Linked DNA regions of Bosea sp. 685. The protein of the gene in region 1 binds, or shares a complex with, the protein of each later gene. Links are inferred from orthologs where the notes say so. Each region holds a gene or a part of one and is shown on either strand. Other genes may lie near its edges.

Evidence for each region.
Region 2: the proteins of ccmB (region 1) and ccmE are in contact, whole or in part, in a solved structure (PDB 8CE8), measured with the Escherichia coli proteins. The link is inferred for Bosea sp. 685 from one-to-one orthologs.

Annotation. Positions count from the first base shown.
Region 1 is NZ_CP134779.1:6,390,732-6,400,582, forward strand. Bases 6,753-9,658 are described here. They hold ccmB (heme exporter protein CcmB), read left to right. Parts: upstream 6,753-7,824; coding sequence 7,825-8,493; downstream 8,494-9,658. Other genes in these bases: acnA (aconitate hydratase AcnA), read right to left, coding at 6,753-6,978; ccmA (heme ABC exporter ATP-binding protein CcmA), read left to right, coding at 7,232-7,828; RMR04_RS31130 (hypothetical protein), read right to left, coding at 8,490-8,738; RMR04_RS31135 (hypothetical protein), read left to right, coding at 9,037-9,279; RMR04_RS31140 (heme ABC transporter permease), read left to right, coding at 9,397-9,658. In the rest of the region: RMR04_RS31090 (SDR family oxidoreductase), read right to left, coding at 1-590; RMR04_RS31095 (beta-ketoacyl-ACP synthase), read right to left, coding at 587-1,930; RMR04_RS31100 (beta-ketoacyl-ACP synthase), read right to left, coding at 1,941-3,071; RMR04_RS31105 (ApeI family dehydratase), read right to left, coding at 3,068-3,538; RMR04_RS31110 (acyl carrier protein), read right to left, coding at 3,737-4,018; more of acnA, read right to left, coding at 4,267-6,752; more of RMR04_RS31140, read left to right, coding at 9,659-9,851. UniProt on the Escherichia coli protein: Required for the export of heme to the periplasm for the biogenesis of c-type cytochromes.
Region 2 is NZ_CP134779.1:4,285,209-4,295,503, reverse strand. Bases 2,491-5,467 are described here. They hold ccmE (cytochrome c maturation protein CcmE), read left to right. Parts: upstream 2,491-3,684; coding sequence 3,685-4,251; downstream 4,252-5,467. Other genes in these bases: RMR04_RS21220 (heme lyase CcmF/NrfE family subunit), read left to right, coding at 4,259-5,467; ccmI (c-type cytochrome biogenesis protein CcmI), read left to right, coding at 2,570-3,688. Also shown: RMR04_RS21250 (PepSY domain-containing protein), read left to right, coding at 1-321; RMR04_RS21245 (response regulator transcription factor), read left to right, coding at 421-1,089; RMR04_RS21240 (sensor histidine kinase), read left to right, coding at 1,099-1,947; RMR04_RS21235 (ATP-binding protein), read left to right, coding at 1,941-2,477; more of RMR04_RS21220, read left to right, coding at 5,468-6,256; RMR04_RS21215 (cytochrome c-type biogenesis protein), read left to right, coding at 6,262-6,729; RMR04_RS21210 (hypothetical protein), read right to left, coding at 6,736-7,254; RMR04_RS21205 (trypsin-like peptidase domain-containing protein), read left to right, coding at 7,397-8,638; RMR04_RS21200 (response regulator transcription factor), read left to right, coding at 8,763-9,446; RMR04_RS21195 (HAMP domain-containing sensor histidine kinase), read left to right, coding at 9,505-10,295. UniProt on the Escherichia coli protein: Heme chaperone required for the biogenesis of c-type cytochromes. Transiently binds heme delivered by CcmC and transfers the heme to apo-cytochromes in a process facilitated by CcmF and CcmH.

The DNA.
Region 1 (9,851 bases):
TCGCGATAGGCGGCGTAGGGCGCCATCATGTCGGTGTCGACGAAACCCGGCGCGATCACGTTGACGGTGAGGCCGCGCTTGCCGGTCTCGACCGCGAGCGTCTTGGCATAGGAGATCAGCGCGCCCTTGGAGGCGGCGTAGGCGGCATTGCCCGGGTTGCCGCGCAAGGCCGCGACGGAGCCGATCGCGACGATGCGCCCAGCGCGGGCGCGGATCATGTTGCGCATCAGGCTCTTGGCGAGGCGGGTGAAGGCCCAGAAATTCACCTGCATCGCCGCTTCCGCCTTGTCCTGCGCCATCATCGCGGCGAGCGAATCATAGGGCTGGCCGGCATTGTGGATGAAGCCGAAATAGCTTTCCGCCTCGCGCCCCTCGCAGAAGGCGTCGAGCGCGGCCTTGTCGGAGAGATCGAGCGGGAGGGCGGTGAGCAGGCGATCGGGGTGGGCCGCATTGATTTCCGCGACCAGCGCCTGCGCCTGGTCGGGCGATGAGCGATAGGTGAAATCGACATCATGACCGGCCGCGGCCAGCGCACGGACGATCGCGGCGCCGACGCCCTTGGCGCCGCCTGTGACGAGGATGCGGGTCATGCGTGGGTAGGCTCCACCGTCAGCACGAGGCAGGTGTTCTGGCCGCCGAAGCCGAAGGAGTTCGAGATGACGGTGCGCACCTTCGCGTCGCGCGCCGTGTTGGGCACGACGTCGAGCGCTATCGCCGGGTCGGGATTGGCGTAGTTGATCGTCGGCGGAATGCGGCCATTGGCGATGGTCATGAAGGAGATCACGGCCTCGACCGCACCAGCCGCGGTCAGGGTGTGGCCGATCATCGACTTGTTGGAGGAGATCGGCAGCGTCGCCATGCGCTCGCCGAAGACGGCGGCGCAGCTCATCGCCTCCATCTTGTCGTTCTCGGGCGTCGAGGTGCCGTGCGCGTTGATGTAGTCGACATCGTCGGGTGTAAGCCCGGCATCCTCGAGCGCATCCTGCATGGCCAGGATCGCGGGCTTGCCGTCGGGGCTCGAGCGGGTGCGGTGAAACCCGTCGCCGCGCTCGCCACAACCGGCGACGATGCCCAGGATGGTCGCGCCGCGCGCGAGCGCATGGTCGTAATCCTCCAGTACCAGCGCGCCGGCGCCTTCGCCCATGACGAAGCCGTCGCGGTTCTTCGAGAAGGGTTTCGCGGCGGCTTCCGGCGGATCGTTTTGAGTCGAGAGCGCCGAGAGCAGCGAGAAGCGGATCAGCGCCTCGGCATGGACCGAGCCGTCGGTGCCGATGCAGAGCGCGGCCTCGGTATCGCCGCGGCGGATGGCTTCGACACCCATCTGGATCGCGGTCGCGCCGGAGGAGCAAGCCGTCGAGAGCGAGATCGGCGAGCCCTTGGTGCCGAATCTGTCGGCGATATGATCCGCGACCGCGCCGAACAGGAAGAGCTCGTGCATGGGCTTGAATTTCTGCGAGGCGGCGGCGCGCAGCAGCCCGTCATAATCCACGTCGCCTTCGAAGGTTTGGGCCAGCTCCCGCTTCTGCGGCCATTCCATCTCGACCGGCGGCACCGCCATGAAGAGCTCGCCGGGAAAATCGCCGGGCTGACCGAGGCCGCTCTGGCTAACCGCCTCGTCGGCTGCAAGCGTCGCGAGCTTTTCCGAGAGCTGCGGGGCGGTGAAGGAGCCGTCGAAGAGATAATCGACCGTGCCGGCGATGGTGGTGCGCAGGCCCTCGGTCGGGAAGCGCTCGATCCGGTGGATGCCGGATTTGCCGGCGGTCAGCGCTTGCCAATTGGCCTCCTTGCCCTGGCCGAGCGAGGTGACGATGCCAAGGCCGGTAACCGCGACGACCCGGCGGCCCTTGGCGTCGCGATGGGCCGCAGCCTGGCTGGCCGCAATCTGGTTCACTGCAGTCGGGTTCACCGCAGCCTGGTTCTTGGCGCTCATCGCTTGATCCTCACGCTTTCACCAGGCGCGCCGCGCCCTCGCCGCGCCAATGGCCGGCGCCGGTGACGATCGCCTCCTTGGCCTGCCCCGCCGAGATGGCGGCCGCGGCCAAGGCGACGGAAGCCGGGAATGCGGCCTCCACGGCATGGCCGACGAGATCGCCGGTCGCGACGCGCATGGCTTGCGGCAGCGCAGCGATGACCGAAGCCTCCTCCGCCGTGACTCCGGCGGCGCCGGTCGCGGCCGATATCGCCAGGGCGCCAGGCGCAATCGCGCCAAAGCCCGAGAGCAGTCCGCTCAGGGCCGCCTCGACCGTGCCGGGCTGGCGCTTCGAGCGCGCCGCGGCAACATGGCTCAGCCGAGCATGGATCCTGGCGCCGCGCGCGGCGGCGCGCGCGGCCGATTCGAGCACCAGGAAGGCTCCGGCGCTGCCGGTGATGAGGCCCGGCGCTGCCTCGCGCGCGAAAACCGGCGCAAATTCGCCCTTGCGCAAGTAGCCGCCGAGTTCGAGCAGCAGCAGCATGTCGCGCCGCTCGGCATTATAGGAGCCGCCAACCAGCATGACCTCGGCCTGGCCGGCCGCGATACGGGCATGCGCGGTGCGGATGGCGTCGACGCCGGCCTGCTCTTCGCCCATGAAGGTGCGCGAGGCGCCGGTGACGCCGTGGACGATGGCGATATTGCCGGCAAGCAGGTTCGAGAGCTGGGCGAGGAAGAGCGTGGGGCGCAGATCGCCCATCAGGCGCTCGTTCAGAAAGGCTCCCGGCTCGCCCGCGCCGCGCAGGCCGGTGAGGATGGCGCCGTCGACGGCATGGTCGCGCTCGCCGCCGCCGGCGGCGACGATGACCTGCAGCACGCTCTTGGCTTCGGCATCCTGCTTCAGCCCGGCATCATCGAGAGCCAGGCCAGCGGCGTAGACGCCGAGCCGCTGCCAAGGCTCCATCTGGCGCTGATCCGATTTCTTCGGGATCTGGCGGTCAAGTTCGAGCGGTTTCAGCGGGTGCAACGGATAGGGCGCGAAGCTCGTAGCGTCGGTATTCGGCACGGCGCCGACGGCTAGCGCCTGCGCATGGGTCTCCAGCCCCTCGCCGAGACTGGACGCCAGTCCGATCCCGGTGATGACGACGTCGTGCGGGTTCATCGTGCAGGCTCCGGCTTGAGGCCGATGGTTTTGATGCGGCCTTCCATCAGCGTGCGCATGTCGGCCGGGAAGGGCATCAGTCGGAACCGCAGTTCAGCGTCGCAGATCGGCTTGCCGGCGATGGTGATCTTCGCCTTGGTGGCGGCGTAGCCCGACCCCTCGATCACCAATTCGGCGGAGACGTCGAGAATGGCGTCTGGCTCGACGAAGGTGCGGAAGCGCGCCTTGTCGACCGTCATCAGGAAGGGCATCTGGGTCAGCCCGTTCAGGCCCAGCAGCAGATAGCCGGAGGCCTGCGCCATCGTCTCGGTCAGCAGGACGCCCGGTACGAGCGGATGGCCGGGGAAATGGCCTTCGAAGACCGGGCTCGCAGTTGCGGACGGTACGGTCGAGCGCGTGGCGATGCGCTTTTCCGAAGGTTCGAATGCGACGACGGTGTCGATCATGTCGAAATATTCGAGGCGCATGCGATCCTTGGCCTTGTCGGGCGCGACCGGAAACGGCGCGCGCCCGCGCCGCGGACCGAAGTCTCCGCGCGCGGGCTTGCATATGCTCTATCGGGAGAGTGTGCCCGGCTCAAGGCCGAGCGCAGATCGAGCGCGCTTCAGGCGCTGGACCTGCCGCCGACCTCAGGCCTTCTTGCGACCTCAGGCCTTCTCGCGACCTTAGGCCTTCTTGGCAGCCACGAGCTCGTCGATGCGCTTGCACAGATTCTCGAGCACGAAATACTGCTCGGCCGGCGCCTTGCCCTCGTTGACTTCCTGGGTCCACTGCTCGAGCGGCAGCTTGATGCCGAAGGCCTTGTCGATCGCGAAGGCGATGTCGAGGAAGGCGAGCGAGTCGATGCCGAGGTCTTCGATGGCATGGCTCTGCGGCGTAATCTTTTCACGCGGAATGTCGCAGGTCTCGGAAATGATGCCGGCGACCGTCTCGAACGTGGCGGACATGCGGGTGCTCCCGTCTTGAATGATGATGGCGGACGACATCCGGGCGCGGGGATCCCGCGCCTGCCCCAAGCCCCCCGCCGAGGATGACTGTGACGCCCCCTTACACCGAGGGCGGAAAGAGAACAACCTTGCGCGCCGAGAAGCGCGTCATGGCCGGGCTTGACCCGGCCATCGCTTGCTGAGGAGCCTCTTGTGGAAAGAGGTTCTCGGGTCCGCGCATCGCGCGGCCCGAGAATGACGTGCCGGGATCAGGCTGCGATACCGCGCAGCACATATTGCAGGATGCCGGCGTTCTTGAAGTAGTCGATCTCGTCCAGCGTATCGATGCGGCACAGGATCGGCACCTTCTTGACCTTGCCGTCGGCCGAGGTGATCTCGGCTTCCAGCATCTGGCGCGGCTTCACGGTGGCGAGGCCCTTGATGGTCACGCTCTCGTCGCCCTTGAGATCGAGCGAAGCCCAGCTCGTGCCCTCGGCTAGGGTGAACGGCACCACGCCCATGCCGACCAGGTTCGAGCGGTGGATGCGCTCGAAGCTCTGGGCGATCACGGCCTTGACGCCGAGCAGGTTGGTGCCTTTCGCCGCCCAGTCGCGCGAGGAGCCGTTGCCGTATTCGACGCCGGCGAAGACGACCAGCGGCACTTTCTCCTGCTGATAGCGCATCGCCGCGTCATAGATCGGCAGCTCTTCCTTGCTGGGATAGTGGATGGTGTAGCCACCTTCGCGCCCGTTGGGGCCCATCATGTGGTTGCGGATGCGGATATTGGCGAAGGTGCCGCGCATCATCACCTCATGGTTGCCGCGCCGCGTACCGTACTGGTTGAAGTCGGCGACTTCGACGCCGTGCTCCATCAGATACTTGCCCGCGGGCGAAGCCGCCTTGATCGAACCGGCCGGCGAGATGTGGTCGGTGGTGATCTTGTCGCCGAACAGGCCCAGGATGCGGGCGCCGATGATCTCGGTGACGGGCTTCGGCGTCTTGCTGATGCCCTCGAAATAGGGCGGGTTCTGCACATAGGTCGAGGCGTCTTCCCAGGCATAGGTCTGGCTCTGGGGCGTCTTGACCTTCTGCCAGTTGGCGTCGCCCTTGAAGACGTCGGCATATTTCGCCTTGAAGATCGCCTTGGTGACGTTCTTGGCGATGAAGGCCTGGATTTCCTTGTTGGTCGGCCAGATGTCCTTCAGGAAGACCGGCTTGCCGGTCTTGTCCATGCCGAGCGGCTCGGTGGTCAGGTCGAGCTGCACCGTGCCCGCCAGAGCGTAGGCGACGACCAGCGGCGGCGAGGCGAGGTAGTTCGCCTGCACGTCGGGCGAGACGCGGCCCTCGAAATTGCGGTTGCCGGAGATGACGGCGGCCGCGATCAGGCCCTGCTCGTTGATGGTCTTGGAGATCTCCGTCGGCAGCGGCCCGGAATTGCCGATGCAGGTGGTGCAGCCGAAGCCGACCAGGTTGAAGCCGAGCTTGTCGAGGTCCTTCTGCAGGCCGGCCTTGGCGAGATACTCCGCCACGACCTGCGAGCCGGGGGCGAGCGAGGTCTTGACCCAGGGCTTGACCTTCAGGCCCTTGGCGACCGCGTTGCGGGCGAGCAGGCCCGCCGCCATCAGCACCGAGGGGTTGGAGGTGTTGGTGCAGGAGGTGATCGCGGCGATGACGACGTCGCCATGGCCGAGGTCGAAGTTCTTGCCCTCGACCTTGACCCGGCGCGCGAGCTCGACACCCTTCTTGTATTCGGTGTCCATCGCGGCGGCGAAGCCGGCCTTGATCGCGCCGAGATCGGCGCGGCCTTCGGGGCGCTTGGGGCCGGCCATTGAGGCCATGACCGTGGTCAGGTCGAGCTCGAGCGTGTCGGTGAAGACCGGGTCGGGCGTGGCGCGGGTGGCGAACAAGCCTTGCGCCTTCGAATATTTCTCGACGAGAGCGACGCGGGCCGGCTTGCGGCTGGTGGTGTCGAGATAGTTCAGGGTCTCGGCGTCCACCGGGAAGAAGCCGCAGGTGGCGCCGTATTCAGGGCCCATATTGGCGATGGTCGCGCGGTCGGCGAGCGTCAGCGCATAGAGGCCGGGCCCGAAGAACTCGACGAATTTGCCGACGACGCCCTTCTTGCGCAGCATCTGGGTGACGGTTAGCACGAGGTCGGTCGCGGTGATGCCTTCCTTGAGCTTGCCGGTGAGCTTGAAGCCGATGACCTCGGGCAGCAGCATCGACTGCGGCTGGCCGAGCATGGCGGCTTCGGCCTCGATGCCGCCGACGCCCCAGCCGAGCACGGCCAGGCCGTTGACCATGGTGGTGTGCGAATCGGTGCCGACCACGGTATCGGGATAGGCGACCTCGACGGTCTCGGTCTTCTTGCCCTTCTTCACCTTCTCCTTGCCCGTCCAGACGGTCTGGGCGAGGTATTCGAGATTGACTTGGTGGCAGATGCCGGTGCCGGGCGGGACGACGCGGAAATTGTCGAAGGCGAGCTGGCCCCATTTCAGGAAGCGGTAGCGCTCGCCATTGCGCTGATATTCGAGGTCGACGTTGGCTTTAAGCGCCTTGGGCGAGCCGAATTCGTCGACGATGACGGAATGGTCGATGACCAGATCGACTGGGACCAGCGGGTTGATCTTCTTGGGGTCGCCGCCGAGCGCCTTGACGCCGTCACGCATCGCGGCGAGGTCGACCACGGCGGGAACGCCGGTGAAGTCCTGCATCAGCACGCGGGCGGGGCGGAAGCCGATCTCCTTGCCGGCCTTGCCCTTGTCGTCGAGCCAGCCGACGAAAGCCTCGATATCAGCCTTGGTGACCGAGCGGCCATCCTCGAAGCGCAGCAGGTTCTCGAGCAGCACCTTCATCGAGAAGGGCAGCTTCGAGATACCGGGCAGGCCGTTCTTCTCGGCGATCTTGAGGGAATAGTAGACGTATTTCTTGGTGCCGACGGTCAAGGTTTTGCGGCATTTGAAGGAGTCGAGCGAAGCCATGCGGGCTATCCTGATCAAGGGGTTGCGGTCGCGAGCCGGTGAGCCTTGCGGCTTTGCCGGATCGAAGGCCTAATGCGCATGACGCGCGCGCCGCCTCGGGAGTGCCCGAGCCCCGCGCCGGATCGGCGTGCGGCGTAGCCACGGGTTCTATAGAGCAATTCCAAGAAGCCCGCTACATGTACCGTATGAGCTCGGCGATGACTTTGACGCTTGGGAAGACGCTTTAACCTTGCCGCGATTTTCATTCCCCGCGCTGGCCCTGAACGCTGAGAATCTCGCCTGCCGGCGGGGCGGCCGCTTGATTTTCGAGGGCTTGAGCTTCCGGCTCGGTCATGGTGAGGCGATCGCGCTGACCGGGCGCAATGGCGCCGGCAAATCGAGCCTGATCGCGCTGCTGTGCGGCCGGCTGCGGCCCGACGCCGGGACCATGCGAATCGAGGGAGCTGAGGATGCGCCGCTGGCCGAGCTCAGCCATCTCGTCGGTCACCGCGACGGGCTGAAGGTCACGCTGACGGCGCAGGAGAACCTCGTCTTCGCGCAAGCTCTGCTCGGTGAACCCGGCGCGACGCCGCAGGATGCGCTCTCGGCTGTCGGCCTGCCGCATGTCGCCGGCCTGCCGGTGGGCTATCTTTCGGCCGGGCAGCGCCGCCGTGTCGCCCTGGCGCGGCTTCTGGTGTCGCGGCGCCCGTTCTGGCTGCTCGACGAGCCGATGGCAGCGCTGGACGCTGCCGCGCAAGCGATGCTGGCCGGGCTGATGCGCGATCATCTCGCGCAGGGCGGTGCGATCCTGGCAGCGACGCATGGGCCGCTGGGCCTCGAAACCGCACGCGAATTGAGGATCGGGCCGTGAGCCGCGCCTTCCTCGCCATCTTGAAGCGCGACCTCTTACTCGCCTCGCGCGCCGGCGGGGGTGGGGAGTTGGCGCTCGTCTTCTTCCTGACGCTGGTCGTGCTGGTGCCATTCGCGCTCGGGCCCGATCTCAACCTGCTGTCGCGGATCGGTCCGGCCATTCTCTGGCTGGGCGCGCTGCTTTCGACGCTGATCGGGCTCGACCGGCTGTTCCAGAGCGATGAGGAGGACGGCTCGCTCGATCTGATCCGCGCCTCGGCGCTACCGCTCGAACTCGCAGTGCTGGCCAAGGGGCTGGCGCATTGGCTGACGACCGGTCTGCCATTGGCGCTGGCCGCACCGTTGCTCGGCCTCCTGGTCGCGCTCCCAGTGGAGGCGATGCTGCCGGTCGCGGCGACCTTGCTGGTCGGAACCCCGGCGCTGAGCTTCATCGGCGCCGCGGCGGCGGCATTGACGGCCGGCTTGCGGCGTGGCGGTCTGATCCTGCCCGTCCTGGTCGCACCGCTGACGATTCCGGTGCTGATCTTCGGCGTCTCGGCCGCCAACAGCGCGTTGGGCGGCACAATTCCGTTCCTGACGCCGTTCCTGATCCTGTGCGCCTTGTCGCTGGGCTCGCTCGTGATCGGTACGGTCGCGGCGGCCCTGGCGCTGCGCCAGGCGGATTAGGACAAGGCCGACGGCCGCTCGACAAGGTGCGCCTCGCGATCGCCGAACTCCAGGGCGCAACCGCATTGCGCTGCAGCCCGCGCCACCATGTTCGCGATGTCTTCGAGCGCGACATTCTGATCTTCGTGCTTGCGGCGAATGCTCTCGGCCGTCGCAAAAACATCCAGAACCAGCGACTGGCTGAGGCTGAACCTGACGGTTTCCTTGATGTCGTCTTGGATGCTGCTGGATAGCTGGATCAGCATGGCTGGCCCTCCTGTTCAGGATCGAACATGGGGTCAGCGTCGGCTCGACACAACCTAAAAATCAAAAAAACTATTATATATTTCAATTAGTTAGCAATAAACGCCGATGGCGATACCAAAGTCATTGACGGTGCCGACGACAATGGCTGCAACGCGGCCGTCGGTCCTTCCTGAGCCAGAGCCGGCGCATTGGATGTCGGGGTCGACGGCTAAATTGCCGTTTTTTTAGCCGCTTGTTGATTTACCAGATAATGCCACTATTAATCCACTTACTCATTTAGCTCATGGGGGACGGGCGATGGCTGAGCTGGAACGTGCCGACAGGCTTCAGATCATGCTGAATCAGGACGAACTGCGCGCGGTCGAGGACTTCCGCTTCGAGAAGCGGATGCCGAGCCGCGCCGCCGCGGTTCGCGAATTGCTGCGGCGCGGGCTGGAGTCGGAAGGCTTCAGTCTGGCTGCTGAAGGCGTCCGATCGCGCGACTTTGGCGTCGTCAGCAGTAATGGATCCGAGGCATCGTCCCAGCAAAACGAGGACTAACCCAATCACCACGACGCGATTTGCCGCGCGCGTCGTGGATTGTTGAGACGCGCCGTCATTGCTAGATCAGTTCAAGTTCCGGCTTCCGCCGGATGAGGACAAGCCGATCGCGATGACATGGCCAGCCTGATCGATTTCGCGAATCCGACGCGCTTCATGCGCCTGTCGGGCGCGCTGTTGCCGTGGATGACCGGCGCGGCCACGCTGCTGCTCGCGCTCGGCTTCTATCTCGCCTGGTTCGTCGCTCCGGCCGATTACCAGCAGGGCGAGACCATCCGGATCATGTTCGTGCACGTCCCGGCCGCCTGGCTCGCGTTGATGTTCTACACGATGATGGCGGTCTCCGGTCTCGGCACATTGGTCTGGCGGCACCCCCTGGCGGATGTCGCCCAGAAGGCGGCGGCGCCGATCGGGGCGTGTTTCGCGCTGATCTGCCTGCTCACCGGCGCCTTCTGGGGCAAGCCGATGTGGGGCACCTATTGGGTCTGGGATGCACGGTTGACCTCGGTGCTCGTGCTGTTCCTGATCTATCTCGGCATCATCGCGCTCTGGCGCGCGCTCGACGATTCCGC
Region 2 (10,295 bases), 2.1 Mb from region 1 along the record:
ATGTCGATGATGCCCGTTGAACCCATCTTTGCTCTCGCCTTGCTCGCGGCCCCGCTGCCGATCGTGCGGGTCGACGACCCGACGCCGATCTCATGCCTCTCGGCCGAGGAGATGCGCGATGCCATCGCCGATGGACGGGTGATCCAGCCTGCGCAGGCGTCGCGCCATGCTCGCAATGCGGCGCCCGGCGAGGTCTTGCGCATCCGGCTGTGCCGCCAGGGCGATGAATATGTCTATGTGATCACGACGCTGAAGCGCGACGGCCGCGTCGCCCGCGTGACGCTCGAGGGGCAATCTGGCAAGGTCGCGACCATACGCTGAGCGCGAGCCCTCGCGATTCGAGCCCGGCCGGGCCAGATATCATCGCTCATCAGGCAGATCAGCTCATCAGGCAGATCGGCTAACTAGGAGTACGCGACCGTGAGACTGCTCGTCGTCGAGGACGACAAGGACCTCAACCGCCAGATCGTCACCGCGCTGGAGAATGCCGGCTATGCGGTCGACAAGGCTTTCGACGGTGAGGAAGGGCTCTATCTCGGCGAGACCGAGCCCTATGACGCCGTCATTCTCGATCTCGGCCTGCCGAAGGTCGATGGCGTCGCCGTGCTGCAGGGCTGGCGCCGCGCCGGCAAGGTCATGCCGGTGCTGATCCTGACGGCACGCGACCGCTGGAGCGACAAGGTCGCGGGCTTCGACGCCGGCGCCGACGATTATGTGGTCAAGCCCTTCCATGTCGAGGAGCTCTTGGCGCGCGTCCGCGCCCTGCTGCGCCGCGCCGCCGGACATGCGACCGCCGAATTGATCTGCGGGCCGGTGCGGCTCGACACGCGCGCCAGCCGCGTCGTCGTCGATGGCAACCCGGTCAAGCTGACCTCGCATGAATACCGCCTGCTCGCCTATCTGATGCATCATCAGGGCCGCGTCGTCTCGCGCACGGAGCTGGTCGAGCATCTCTACGACCAGGATTTCGACCGGGATTCGAACACGATCGAGGTCTTCGTCGGCCGCCTGCGCAAGAAGCTCGGCGTCGAGGTCATCGAGACCGTGCGGGGCCTCGGCTACATCGCCGCCGCGCCCGAGAAGGTCTGATCCCGCGCGATGCCGTTGAAGTCGCATCGCTATTCGCTTGGCGCGCGGCTCTTCCTTACGGCGGCGATCTGCTGCGCGCTGGTGCTGATGCTGGCGGGCATTGGTCTCACGACCTTCTACCGCCGCTCCGCCGAGCGCGGCTTCGACGAGCGCCTCAGCGTCTACATCAAGGAACTCGTGGCCGATCTTGCCGCGCCGCCCGAAGCGGAGCGACAGGCGATCGGCGATCTCGGCGAGCCGCGCTTCGACCTGCCATTGTCGGGCTGGTACTGGCAGATCATCCGGCTCGACGGGGAGAAGCCGACAATTCGCAGCTCGCGCTCGCTCGTCGGCGGCCAGTTGCCGAAATTGCTCGACCAGCAATTGACGCCCAATGCGCGGGGCCTGCGCGAAACCTATGTTTCGGGGCCCGACGACCGCGCCTTGCGCGTCCTCGAACGGGAGATCGATGTCGGCGAGGATGGCCGCTTCACCGTGGCGGTCGGGGCTCCCGCCGACGAGATCGACGGCGATATCCGCGATTTCCGCTTCGCCCTGACGCTGACCTTCGTCCTGCTCGGGTTGGCGCTCGTCGCCTCGACGCTCATCCAGGTGCGCTTCGGCCTGCGGCCGCTGGTGCGGCTGGGAACCGCCGTCGGGGCCGTGCGGACCGGCGAGGCGCCGCGCATCGCCGGGCAATACCCACCCGATCTCGCTCCCTTGGCGGGAGAACTGAACCAGCTCATCGACGCCAATCGCGAAATCTTGGAGCGGGCGCGCACCCAGGTCGGCAATCTCGCCCATGCGCTGAAGACCCCGCTCAGCGTCATGCTGAACGAGGCGGAAGCCGGGGGGAGGGCGCGCTGCCCGACATGGTGAAGACGCAGGCCGCGATCATGCGCGACCAGGTTCAGTATTATCTCGACCGCGCCCGGGCAGCTGCGCTCTCGGGCGCGCTCGGCGGGGTGACCGAGACCGCGCCCTCGCTCGATGCGTTGATCCGCACCTTCTCGAAGATCTCGCAGGGGCGCGGCATCACGGGCTCGCATAGCGTGCCGGCCGGAATCCGGTTTCGCGGCGAGAAGCAGGATTTCGAGGAGATGCTGGGCAATCTGCTCGACAATGCCTTCAAATGGGCGGATGCGACCGTCGAGGTCAGCCTCGCGCCGTCATCCGATGCCGGCATCGAGCGGATCGCGCTCCTGATCGACGATGATGGGCCGGGCTTGCCGAACGAGGCGATGGCGGATGTGCTGAAGCGCGGCCGGCGGCTCGACGAGACGATTCCAGGCTCGGGGCTGGGCCTGTCGATCGTCGCCGATCTGGCCAAGCTCTATGGCGGCGGCCTCTCGCTGCAGAAATCGCCGCTGGGCGGCTTGCGGGCGCGCCTCGTCCTGCCTTCGGTTTAAGAAGACTTGCCGTCCGAGGCGAGGCGCCTGCGTGACCCTTTGTCGCCACCTTCGCGCGTGAAGCGCGGCCCGCGATTGTCTAAGAGTTCCTGATGCTGATCTGGATCATCTTCGCGGTCATGACGGGGGCGGCGGTTTTCGCGCTGCTCTGGCCGCTCGGCCGTGGCCAGGGCGCGGCTTTCGCCGACGGCTCGGATGCCGCGAGCCTCTATCGCGCCCAACTCGGTGAGATCGACCGCGATCTCGGCCGCGCGCTGATCGGCCTGGCCGAGGCTGAAGCCGCCCGTGTCGAGGCTGCGCGGCGTCTCCTGCGCGCGGCCGACGAGGAGGGTGATCCGGCCGGCGAGACGGAATCGTCGCTGCGCCGCCGCCGCGCCAGTTCGGCGCTGGCCTTGTCCTGCGTGCCGCTGCTCGCATTGCTGGTCTACGGTGCCTATGGCTCGCCGACGCGCCCCGACCAGCCTTTGTCGGCGCGGTTGCAGAGCGATCCGTCGCAGCAGGATTTCGCGGTGTCGCTGGCCCGCATCGAGGCGCATCTGGCGGCCAATCCGGCGGATGGGCGCGGATGGGCGGTGCTCGCGCCGGTCTATCTGCGGCAGGGCCGCCCCGATGACGCGGCGCGCGCCTTTGCCGCCGCGATCCGCAATGGCGAGGATGGGGCGGAGATGCGCGCCGGTCTCGGCGAGGCCCAGATCCTCGACGCTGGCGGCGTGGTGACGGCCGAAGCGCGCGAAACCCTGGCCGAGGCGCTCAAGCGCGAGCCCGGCAATCCCCGCGCGCGCTACTTTCTCGCCATCGCCAGGGAACAGGACGGCGACAGCCGGGGCGCGGTTGCCGCGTTCGAAAGCCTGCTCAAGGATGCGCCGCCCGGCGCGGTCTGGGTCCCGGCCGTGCGCCAGAGGCTGCAAGCGCTCGATAGCCAACTGCTCGACGGAGCCGCGGCGCGGGCCGCGATCGCCGGGCTGCCGGCGGCGGATCAGCAGGCCGCGATCCGCGGCATGGTCGAGGGGCTGGCCGAGCGCCTGAAGGCGGGCGGCGGCACATTGGCCGAATGGGAAAGATTGGTCCGCTCGCAAAGCGTGCTCGGCGAGAAGGCCGCCGCACGCGAGGCTGTCGCGATGGCGCGCTCGCGCCTGTCGCAGGACAGCGCCGCACTCGTGCAGCTCGACCAGCTCGCGGGCGAACTCGGGCTGAAGGAGCCGGCGCCATGACCACTGCCGAGCCCACTGCCGAGCCCGCTGCCGCGCCGTTACGTCCGGTCGCCGCCAAGCGCCGCTGGACCCGTAAGCAGCGCCGCTTGGCCCTGATCGCCGCTGCCGGCGTCGTGCTCTGCCTCGCCGCCGGTTTGGTGCTCGTCGCCATGCGCGACACCATCGTCTTCTTCTACGGACCGACCGAGATCGTCGAGAAGGGGCTCGCGCCCGGCACGCGCATGCGGCTCGGCGGGCTGGTCGAGACAGGTTCGGTCGTGCGTGGCCCGGGCCAGCGCGTCGTCTTCGCGGTCACCGACAGCAAGACCACGCTCAACGTGACCTATCAGGGGCTCTTGCCCGATCTCTTCCGCGAAGGGCAGGGCGTCGTCACCGAGGGCGTCTTCGAGGGCGCGGGCCGCTTCCGCGCTGACTCGGTCCTGGCCAAGCATGACGAGACCTATATGCCGCGCGAGGTTGCCGACACGCTGAAGAAGCAGGGCCATTGGCAGCCGGGCATGACCAAGCCCGGCCTGACCGGCCCGAACCCATCCCCCGTCACGCCATCCCCTGTCACCAAATGAGGCGCGCATGATCGTCGAGATCGGCCATTTCGCGCTTGCCTTGGCGCTTGGCGTCGCCGTCGTCCAGGCCCTGGTGCCGCTTTGGGGCGTGGCGCGTCATGACCGGGCGCTGGCCTCGGTCGGCACCGCCGCGGCGATCACCTGCTTCCTGCTGGTCGCGTTGTCTTTCGCGGCCCTGGTCGCGTCCTATGTCCGGTCCGACTTCTCGGTCGAGAACGTCGCTTCGAACTCGCATTCGGCCCAGCCGCTGATCTACAAACTGACCTCGGCCTGGGGCAATCACGAAGGCTCGATGCTGCTCTGGGTCTTGATCCTGACGCTGTTCGGGGCGCTGGTGGCGCTGTCGCGCCGCTCGCTGCCGGCGCGGCTGCGGGCCGGCACGCTCGCCGCGCAAGGCACGATCACGGTCGCCTTCCTCGCCTTCACGCTTTTGACCTCAAACCCCTTCCGGCGGCTCGACCCAGTGCCGGGTGAAGGCCAGGATCTCAACCCGATCCTCCAGGATCTCGGTCTCGCGATCCATCCGCCGCTGCTCTATGTCGGCTATGTCGGCTTCTCCATCACCTATGCCTTCGCGGTCGCGGCCCTGATCGACGGGCGCATCGACGCGGTCTGGGCGCGCGCGGTCCGGCCCTGGACGCTGCTCGCCTGGGTGTTCCTGACGCTGGGCATCGCGATGGGCTCCTATTGGGCCTATTACGAGCTTGGCTGGGGCGGCTGGTGGTTCTGGGATCCGGTCGAGAACGCCTCGCTGATGCCCTGGCTCGCCGGCACGGCGCTGATCCATTCCACCGTGGTGATGGAGAAGCGCGACGCGCTCAAGGTCTGGACGATCCTGCTCGCGATCCTGACCTTCTCGCTCTCGCTGCTGGGTACCTTCATCGTCCGCTCCGGCGTGCTGACCTCGGTGCATTCCTTCGCCAGCGACCCGGCGCGCGGGCTCTTCATCCTCGCGATCCTGATCTTTTTCGTCGGCGGCTCGCTGGCGCTCTTCGCCTGGCGCGCGCCCTTGCTCAGGCAGGGCGGCCTGTTCGCGCCGGTCTCCCGCGAGGGGGCGCTCGTCGTCAACAATGTCTTTATCGCGACCTCCTGCGCCACTGTCTTCATCGGCACGCTCTATCCGCTGGTGCTGGAGATGCTGACCGGGGACAAGATCTCGGTCGGTCCGCCCTTCTTCAACGCGACCTTCGTGCCGCTGCTGGTGCCGCTGCTGCTGGTCCTGCCGCTCGGCCAGTCGCTTGCCTGGAAGCGCGGCAATCTGCTCGGCGCGGCGCAGCGTACGGCTGCCGCCTTCGGGCTCGGCATCCTCGTGGCAGTGGGCGTGCTCGCCTATATGCGCGGCGGGCCGGTCCTGGCGCCGCTCGGCATCGGGCTCGGCGTCTTCCTGGTCACGGGCGCGATCTTCGACCTCGGCGAGCGCATCGTCGCGCGCGCCAGTGGCCTGCGGGCCGTTCTGTCGCGGGCGAAGGGCCTGCCGCGCTCCGCCTGGGGCACGGCCTTCGCCCATGCGGGCGTCGGTCTGAGCGTGATCGGCATCGCCGCCGCCGCCTGGAGCACGGAGGCGATCGGCATCCTGAAGCCGGGAGAAAGCCTGACCAGCGGCCGCTACACCGTGGTGCTGGAAAGCATCACCCCGCGCCCCGGCCCCAATTTCCGCGAGGATGTGGTGCGTTTCCGCATCCTCTCGGGCGATAGGCCGCTCAAGCCGGTCGAGGCAATGAAGCGCGTCTATACGGCCCGCGCCATGCCGACGACCGAGGCCGGCATCCGCACCGACGGCCTGAGCCAGGCCTACGTCAATGTGGGCGAGATGGAGAGCGATGGTGGCATCGCCGTCCGGCTCTACGACAAGCCATTGATCCTGCTGATCTGGATCGGCGCGATCGTGATGGCCTTCGGCGGCGCGTTGTCGCTGACCGACAGGCGCTTCCGGCTGGCGGCGCCGCAGCGCGCCAAGGTAACCCGCGCCAAGCCCGTCCCCGCTACGCCTCAACCGGCGGAGTGAGGCCGATGCTGCGCGCCCTTGTCATCGTTGCGCTCTGCCTGGGCTGGGCCGCTCCCGGCCGCGCCGTCCAGCCTGACGAGGTTTTGCCGAACGCTGCGCTCGAACACCGCGCCCGGGCGATTTCCGGCGGCTTGCGCTGCCTCGTCTGCCAGAACCAGTCGATCGACGATTCCGATGCGCCCTTGGCGCGCGACCTGCGCATCCTGGTGCGCGAGCGGCTGGTCGCGGGCGACAGCGACGCCGCAGTGCAGGACTTCGTCGTTGCGCGCTATGGCGATTTCGTGCTGCTGCGCCCGCCCTTCACGATCCGCACCGTGGCGCTCTGGGCCGGGCCGTTCCTGATCCTGCTCTTTGGCCTCGCCTTCATCTGGCGCAGCGGACGGCGCATGAAGCCGCTGGGCGCGGCGGCAGCGCCATTGTCGCCGGACGAGCAGGCGCGCATCGCGGCGCTGATGAAGCGGGACGGCGAGTAGGCCGGCTCAGAGGCTGATGCCGCAACTGCTTCGAAGCTCGAGCGCGTAGACGGGGACCGAGCGGCCCTCCACGATATAGTACACGCGACCGTCGCGACGCTGGCTTGTCGATGCATAGGTGGAAAAGACCCGCGCAAAGCACGCAGCCCGGGATCCGCCATGGCCGTACTCGGAGGCAACCTGCAGTCCGGTGGCATAGGCAGAGCTCGCCGGTCTGGCGGGCCGCATAGCCGTCGCGCGCATGGCACGGCGCGACGAGACGTCGGCGAGCCGGTCGATCCCGCACCGGCTGCGTTGCTCGGCGTTATAGGCGGGTGTCGAGGCCGCATGCCAGTTCCGCCGCCCATCGGCCCTCTCCACGACGACAGCGTGTTTCGCGAAGACCTGCGCGTAGCAGCCGGCATTGGCGTAGCCTCGGCCTTGGGCTATTCGCAGCCCGGATTGATAGGCGGTGACGGTCTGTGCCAGCGCCGCATCGCTGCCGAGCAGCAGCATGGCGGCGACCGCATGTCTGAGAACGCTCATTACCAATCCCCCCGCGAAGGCCGGTTCGCGGACGGAGTGTTTCCGCAGCGTAAATGCCCGTCAAGCGTGCGGGTGCGCGCGACGGCCCCAACCTTACGAAATCGTCATCTTCGCGCCAAATCCGGGTAAGGCTGCGCCCGTCATGGTCGTCGGCACAGACAGGGAAGGCCCTGCCGATTTGACCGAGGGTTTCGCCATGACGACCACCACCTCAAAATCCATTCTGAAGCGCGGCGTCCTGATTGCCGGCGCCGCCACGCTCGGCATCGGCCTTGCCGCCGGTATCGCCGATGGCGCGCTGAAGCTCGATCACAGGGCTTTCGCCCAGCCGATTCAGCTTTCGGGCGTCCAGACGCAGCTGCCCTCCTTCGCCGACATCGTCGAGAAGGTGAAGCCCGCCGTCGTCTCCGTCCGCGTCAAGACCCAGACCGTCGCCGCCGCCGATGAGGACGGCCAGGGCAGCCTGGACGACCTGCCGCCCGGACTGCGGCGCTTCTTCCGCCAGGACGGCCAAGGCGGCCAGGATGGCCCGCGTCAGGGCCGGCCGCAGCCGCGCCAAGGCATGGCCCAGGGCTCCGGCTTCTTCGTCAGCCAGGACGGCTATGTCGTGACCAACAACCACGTCGTCGAGAACGCGGTCGAGGTCCAGCTCGTCACCGATGACGGCAAGACGCTCGATGCCAAGGTCGTCGGCACCGATCCGCGCACCGATCTCGCGCTGCTGAAGGTCAAGGATGGCGGCAATTTCCAATACGTCCAGCTCGCCTCGGCAAAGCCGCGCATCGGCGACTGGGTGCTCGCGGTCGGCAACCCCTTCGGGCTCGGCGGCACCGTGACCGCGGGCATCGTCTCGGCCCAGGGACGCGATATCGGCTCGGGCCCCTATGACGACTTCCTGCAGATCGACGCGCCGGTGAACAAGGGCAATTCCGGTGGCCCGACCTTCAACCAGCAGGGTCAGGTCGTCGGCGTCAACACTGCGATCTTCTCGCCCTCGGGCGGCAGCGTCGGCATCGCCTTCGCCATTCCCTCCGCGACCGTCGAGCAGGTCGTCGATGCGTTGAAGAAGGACGGCTCGGTCGCGCGTGGCTTCATCGGCGTGCAGATCCAGCCGGTGACGAGCGAAGTCGCCGACGCGATCGGCCTCAAGGAGGCGCATGGCGCCCTGGTCGCGAGCGCCGAGCAGAACGGCCCGGCCGCCAAGGCCGGCGTCAAGCGCGGAGACACCATCATCGCTGTCAATGGCGAGCAGGTGAAGGATGCGCGCGACCTCTCGCGCCGGATCGCCAAATTCGCGCCGGGCACCAAGACCAGTCTCACGGTCTGGCGTGACGGCAAGGAGCGTCAGCTCAGCTTCGAGGTTGGCCGCCAGCCGGCGGCCTAAAAAGGGGCGGGCTCGAGTCTCACGGTTCCTGTCGCCCCCGCCGGGAGACCAGCCTTCACCGCGGCAGGCCGGATGCGTATCGTCCGGCCTGCCGTTTTTACGTTTTGTAGGATAGGCTTATCCCATGCGACTCCTGATCGTTGAAGATGACGCCGAGGCAGCGGCCTATCTGACCAAGGCCTTCCGCGAGGCCGGCCATGTCGCCGACCATGCCGCCGACGGGCTCGAAGGCTACGCCATGGCGGAGGGCGGCGGCTATGACGTGCTGGTGGTCGACCGCATGCTGCCGCGTCTCGACGGGCTGTCATTGATCCGCTCGCTGCGCGAGCAGAACGACGTGACGCCGGCGCTGATCCTCTCGGCGCTGGCGCAGGTCGATGACCGCGTGAAGGGCCTGCGCGCCGGCGGCGACGATTACCTGCCCAAGCCCTATGCCTTTTCCGAACTGCTCGCGCGGGTCGAGGTGCTGTCGCGCCGCCGCGCCGCGCCGGCTTCCGAGCCCACGACCTATCGCGTCGGCGATCTCGCGCTCGACCGGCTCGCCCATCGCGTCGCGCGCGGCGAGGAGGAAATTCCGCTGCAGCCGCGCGAATTCCGCCTGCTCGAATATCTGATGAAGCATGCCGGGCAGGTGGTGACGCGCACCATGCTGCTGGAGAATGTCTGGGACTATCATTTCGACCCCCAGACCAATGTCATCGACGTGCATGTCAGCCGCCTGCGCGCCAAGGTCGACAAGGGCTTCGAGCACCCGATGATCCACACCATTCGCGGCGCGGGATACATGGTCCGTGACACGGCGCGCTGATCCGGCCGGGCAGGACGCGGCTGCGCAGAGCGTTCCGCGCAAGACGACCACGCATCCCATGACCACGCATCTTTTGCCAAACCTGTTCCGCACCACCGCCTTCAAGCTGACGGCGGTCTATCTCGTCATCTTCGCGCTCTTCGCCGGCTTCGTGCTGGGCTATGTCGCCTGGAACGCCAAGCGCCTGCTCGACGACCAGATCCGCTCGACCATCGACGCCGAGATCCAGGGACTCGCCGAGCAGCAGCGCCAGGGCGGCATCAGGCGGCTCGTCAACATCATCGAGCGGCGCTCGCGCGGGCCCGGCGCTTCGCTCTATCTCGTCACCACGCCGGTGGGCGATCGTCTCGCCGGCAATGTCGAGGCCGTGCCGCCCGGTGCGCTCGATCGTCCGGGCGAAAGCGAGATCGAATATGCGCGCTCCGCCGACGCGGTCGATACGCCGAGCCGTGCGATCGTGCGCGTCTTCGTGCTGCCGGCGGGTTTCAGGCTGCTGGTCGGGCGCGATGTCGAGGAGCGCGAGCGTCTCGGCGTCGTGATCAGGCGCGCGGCTGGCTGGTCGCTGCTGTTGGTCTTCGTGCTCGGCTGCTTTGCGAGCTGGTTCGTGGCGCGCCGTGTGCTGAAGCGCGTCGACGGCATGACCGACACGGCCCAGTCGATCATGGCCGGTGACCTGAAGGGCCGATTGTCGATCTCGGGCACGGGCGACGAGCTCGACCGTCTGGCGCTGAACCTCAACGCCATGCTCGACCGCATCGGTGAATTGATGGCCGGCATGCAGCAGGTCTCAGACAACATCGCCCATGACCTGAAAACGCCCTTGACCCGGCTGCGCAACCGCGCCGAGGA